DNA from 2 places in the Anoxybacillus sp. PDR2 genome. Region 1 is predicted to be linked to the other one. Evidence: a T-box and tRNA genes for the amino acid it is inferred to sense, from the RefSeq annotation. Region 1 holds a T-box; the other holds one or more tRNA genes.
The links. A T-box is a leader RNA that pairs with one kind of tRNA and senses whether it is charged. The one in region 1 lies ahead of ileS (isoleucine--tRNA ligase), so its partner is inferred to be a tRNA-Ile.
Positions count from the first base shown of each region.

Region 2: it has a tRNA-Ile gene. The T-box ahead of ileS (isoleucine--tRNA ligase) is inferred to sense a tRNA for this amino acid. The anticodon was not compared.

Region 1 covers NZ_CP047158.1:1,295,493-1,297,933, forward strand. The annotation lists gene GRQ40_RS06310 (DivIVA domain-containing protein) at 1-340, shown strand, start outside; T-box leader at 813-1,030, shown strand; gene ileS (isoleucine--tRNA ligase) at 1,084-2,441, shown strand, end outside.
Region 2 covers NZ_CP047158.1:3,169,167-3,171,607, reverse strand. The annotation lists tRNA gene GRQ40_RS15270 (tRNA-Asn) at 56-130, shown strand; tRNA gene GRQ40_RS15265 (tRNA-Ser) at 135-225, shown strand; tRNA gene GRQ40_RS15260 (tRNA-Glu) at 240-311, shown strand; tRNA gene GRQ40_RS15255 (tRNA-Val) at 318-393, shown strand; tRNA gene GRQ40_RS15250 (tRNA-Met) at 431-507, shown strand; tRNA gene GRQ40_RS15245 (tRNA-Asp) at 520-595, shown strand; tRNA gene GRQ40_RS15240 (tRNA-Phe) at 608-683, shown strand; tRNA gene GRQ40_RS15235 (tRNA-Thr) at 853-925, shown strand; tRNA gene GRQ40_RS15230 (tRNA-His) at 945-1,020, shown strand; tRNA gene GRQ40_RS15225 (tRNA-Gly) at 1,226-1,296, shown strand; tRNA gene GRQ40_RS15220 (tRNA-Ile) at 1,304-1,377, shown strand; tRNA gene GRQ40_RS15215 (tRNA-Asn) at 1,644-1,718, shown strand; tRNA gene GRQ40_RS15210 (tRNA-Ser) at 1,721-1,813, shown strand; tRNA gene GRQ40_RS15205 (tRNA-Glu) at 1,827-1,898, shown strand; gene GRQ40_RS15200 (cation diffusion facilitator family transporter) at 2,282-2,441, opposite strand, start outside.

The DNA of each region.
Region 1 (2,441 bases):
TTACTTTACAAATATTGAAGAAACGCTTAATAAATCTATTTTGATTGCCCAGGAAACGGCGGAAGAAGTGAAGCGAAATGCGCAAAAAGAGGCTAAGCTTATCATCAAAGAAGCCGAAAAAAACGCTGATCGCATCATTAGCGAAGCGCTTGCAAAATCGCGGAAGATTGCACAGGAGATCGAAGAGCTTAAACGTCAATCCAAAGTGTTCCGTACGCGCTTTCGCATGCTCGTGGAAGCCCAGCTTGAAATGTTGAACAACGGAGATTGGGACCATTTAATGGAGTATGAGGTCAAGGAAATTGAAGTGGAAGAACATGAAAAATTGAGCCAATCTTGACGGATTTTGTCCTTTTCGCATATAATCAAAATAACTATTGACCATGTGTATCTATAAAGAGGATCAAATGTGCTTTTTAACGGATTTCCGAAAGAAGTCTCCCTCCTCAAGGAACGTGAAGGACATAGCCCCTTGAGTAGGCGGGAGATGAATTTTGGTGGGCGTCAGCCAAAACGCATGATAGAATAAATGTATATCATGTTCTTTGTGAACGGGATATGAGGGGGCATGGAGAAAATCGCATACGAAAACCAAGCAAAGCCTTCCATGCGTAAAATATCCAAGGCACGAAAGAACCCCGACTAGGGTTGGAACGACCCGAAGTAACGCTCAGGAAGACGAAAGGTTCTTTTGTCGTAGAACTGAGAAGCTCCCACTTCAAGCGTTAGCTAAGTGGTGAGTAGTTTACCAGCTGTGCAGCTGAATGAAGGCGTATGAATGGATGACCATTCAAGTATAAGATACAATATTGTGATCAACGATGAAAGGGACAGTAGCTCTTTCATATGCTTATTGTAGCGAGCTGGGGACGGTGGAAGCCCGGCATAAGCGAAAGAGTGAAGATCACCCTGGAGTTCCCACGCTGAATTGGTGAGTAAGCGATGGCGCGTCATTCCCGTTACGAATGTAAAGAGGGCTATCATACATAGCCAATAAGGGTGGTACCGCGAGGCCGTTCTCGTCCCTTTTGGGAGAGAGCGGCTTTTTATATTTGATGATGATGAAGATGGAGGAATGTGGAGATGGACTATAAAGATACATTATTGATGCCGCAAACAAATTTTCCAATGCGTGGAAATCTCCCGCGGCGCGAACCGCAAATGCAAACAAAATGGGAAGAGATGGATATCTATCGAAAAGTTCAGGAGCGCACGAAAGGACGTCCGCTATTTGTGCTGCATGATGGCCCTCCATATGCAAATGGTGATATCCATATGGGGCATGCGCTCAATAAAATTCTCAAAGATTTTATCGTTCGCTATAAATCAATGAGCGGTTACTGTGCTCCATATGTTCCTGGTTGGGATACACATGGGTTGCCAATTGAAACAGCCTTGACAAAAAATAAAGGTGTCAACCGCAAGACAATGAGTGTTGCGGACTTCCGTAAACTTTGTGAAGAGTATGCTTATGAACAAATTGACAGTCAGCGTCAGCAATTTAAGCGTCTCGGGGTTCGCGGTGATTGGAACAATCCATATGTCACATTAAAGCCGGAATATGAAGCTCAGCAAATCAAAGTATTTGGCGAGATGGCGAAAAAAGGGCTCATTTATAAAGGCCTAAAGCCTGTATACTGGTCTCCATCCAGCGAATCAGCATTAGCTGAAGCAGAGATTGAATATAAAGATAAACGCTCTCCATCTATTTATGTGGCTTTCCCTGTTAAAGATGGAAAAGGCGTTCTTGAAGGTGACGAGAAAATTATCATTTGGACAACGACCCCTTGGACGATTCCTGCTAACTTAGGAATTGCCGTCCATCCGAACTTAGAATATAGCGTTGTTCGAGTAAATGATGAAAAATATGTAGTTGCTTCTGCTCTCCTCCCTTCGGTCAAAAAAGAAATTGGCTGGGAGGAAGCGGAGGTGATCAAAACACTGAAAGGAAACGAGCTTGAGTACGTCGTAGCGAAGCATCCGTTTTATGAACGTAATTCACTCGTCGTTTGCGGTGAACATGTTACAACCGATGCAGGAACAGGATGCGTCCATACAGCGCCGGGACATGGGGAGGATGATTTCCTCATCGGACAAAAATATCATCTCGGCGTGCTTTGTCCGGTTGATGAACGAGGCTATATGACAGAGGAAGCCCCGGGATTTGCAGGATTGTTCTACGATGATGCCAACAAAGCTGTGACAGAAAAGTTAAAAGAAGCGGGTGCATTATTAAAACTGCAGTTTATTACGCACTCATACCCACACGATTGGAGAACAAAGCAACCGACCATTTTCAGGGCAACAGCACAATGGTTTGCTTCCATTGATAAAATTCGCGATGAATTACTAAAAGCTGTTCAAGAGACTAAATGGATCCCTGCTTGGGGAGAAACGCGTTTATATAACATGGTTCGTGACCGAGGCGACTGGTGTATCTC
Region 2 (2,441 bases), 1.9 Mb from region 1:
GAGGCAGTAGAAAAATACGAATAATGATTCGTTAGTTTTTGTGTTTATCCACTATTCCGCAATAGCTCAGCGGTAGAGCAACCGGCTGTTAACCGGTAGGTCGTAGGTTCGAATCCTACTTGCGGAGCCATTTTGGAGAGCTGTCCGAGTGGTCGAAGGAGCACGATTGGAAATCGTGTAGACGTTAACAGCGTCTCAAGGGTTCGAATCCCTTGCTCTCCGCCACTATTTCATGTAATGGCCCGTTGGTCAAGTGGTTAAGACACCGCCCTTTCACGGCGGTAACACGGGTTCGAATCCCGTACGGGTCACTTTTAGGAGGATTAGCTCAGCTGGGAGAGCACTTGCCTTACAAGCAAGGGGTCGGCGGTTCGATCCCGTCATCCTCCACCATACATAATATTGATTGAAAAAAATATAATTTTGTCATCGCGGGGTGGAGCAGCCTGGTAGCTCGTCGGGCTCATAACCCGAAGGTCGCAGGTTCAAATCCTGCCCCCGCAACCAAATAAAACGGTTGGTCCCGTAGTGTAGTGGTTAACATGCCTGCCTGTCACGCAGGAGATCGCGGGTTCGAGTCCCGTCGGGACCGCCATAAAATATGTATGGCTCGGTAGCTCAGTCGGTAGAGCAAAGGACTGAAAATCCTTGTGTCGGCGGTTCGATTCCGTCCCGAGCCACCATTTATTTTATCCAACGCATCTTATGAATGCCGGCTTAGCTCAATTGGTAGAGACGAGCGGAGCATCGGTGAAATGACTGCGAGTTGCCTCGACGCATTGGACATCTTGAAATGTCTTGAAGAGGAAGAGGCACAGAACATGTGCTTTTATGGTTAGTTCTATAGATAAAGCCGGCTTAGCTCAATTGGTAGAGCAACTGACTTGTAATCAGTAGGTTGCGGGTTCAAGTCCTGCAGCCGGCATCGATTTATTAAAGTAATGGCGGCTATGGCGAAGTGGTTAACGCACCAGATTGTGGCTCTGGCATTCGTGGGTTCGATTCCCACTAGTCGCCCCATACATATTATCCCAAGACATTTGTGATAAAAGATTTGATAATTGCGCGGATGTAGTTTAATGGTAAAACCTCAGCCACGAGCGATACATCATTGAATAGGCGACGAGTTGCCTCGACGCACAAAGCATCTTAGAATGAACTGGTAGAGGAAGAGGCATGGTATATCGGGATACTAGAAATTTGTAATAAAAAATTTGATAATTATGCGGGTGTAGTTTAGTGGTAAAACCTCAGCCTTCCAAGCTGATGTCGTGGGTTCGATTCCCATCACCCGCTTGTATACGGGCCTATAGCTCAGCTGGTTAGAGCGCACGCCTGATAAGCGTGAGGTCGGTGGTTCAAGTCCACTTAGGCCCATCTTTCTTTTTGTAAAGCGTTTCTTTGCATAAAGTTTGGTGACATGTGTTGCCCATCTATAGGTGTTCTGTGAATTTCTTCTATAACATTGGTCAGTTAGCTTTTGTTTTCATCTACTATTCCGCAATCGCTCAGCGACGAGCATTTCTCCTCTGAGCAAACAGCGAGTTGCCTCGACGCATTGTGCTTCTTCGAATGTCTTGAAGAGGAAGAGGCAGTAGAAAAATACGAATAATGATTCGTTAGTTTTTGTGTTTATCCACTATTCCGCAATAGCTCAGCGGTAGAGCAACCGGCTGTTAACCGGTAGGTCGTAGGTTCGAATCCTACTTGCGGAGCCATTGGAGAAGTACCCAAGTGGCTGAAGGGGACGGTTTGCTAAACCGTTAGGTCGCGTTTTTGCGGCGCGCGGGTTCAAATCCCGCCTTCTCCGCCACTGCTGAATGCAAGGCCCGTTGGTCAAGTGGTTAAGACACCGCCCTTTCACGGCGGTAACACGGGTTCGAATCCCGTACGGGTCATAAGTAAAAAGCACTGTGCTAAAGCATAGTGTTTTTTACTTTATATAAAATCATTTAAAGATAAAACGAGTGTCATCTTCAAAACACACGGGAGAAGAGATGATGCTCGATCACCGACCGTGGAAAAACGGTATAACTCTATTATGTTAACATAATAAGTTACATCATACGCCTCAAAAATATTCGTTCCTCCAATTATTTAGAAAGAAAAATTTATAAAAAAACTTGATCTATATAATATTGTGCATTTCTGTTTTTGATTATTCCGAATTTTTAACTTGACAAAATGTCAAATGTAAATGAATAATAAATACAAAGAAAGGCCGACCATAAAAACAGAAAGGTCGGCATAATTTTTCTACTCATGTTCATATTCCCTAAACTCAAAATGATTCGTTAGGGCTACTCGGCTTTTTTGGTGCTTTGTTTTTTTGGCGAAGAAATTTTTCTCCGTACTCTCCATGATCATGAAAGTAAGCATGTTCAATTTGAATCGTGGAATGTTTAATTCTATATTTCCTTTCCAGCATTTCATTAATGGCT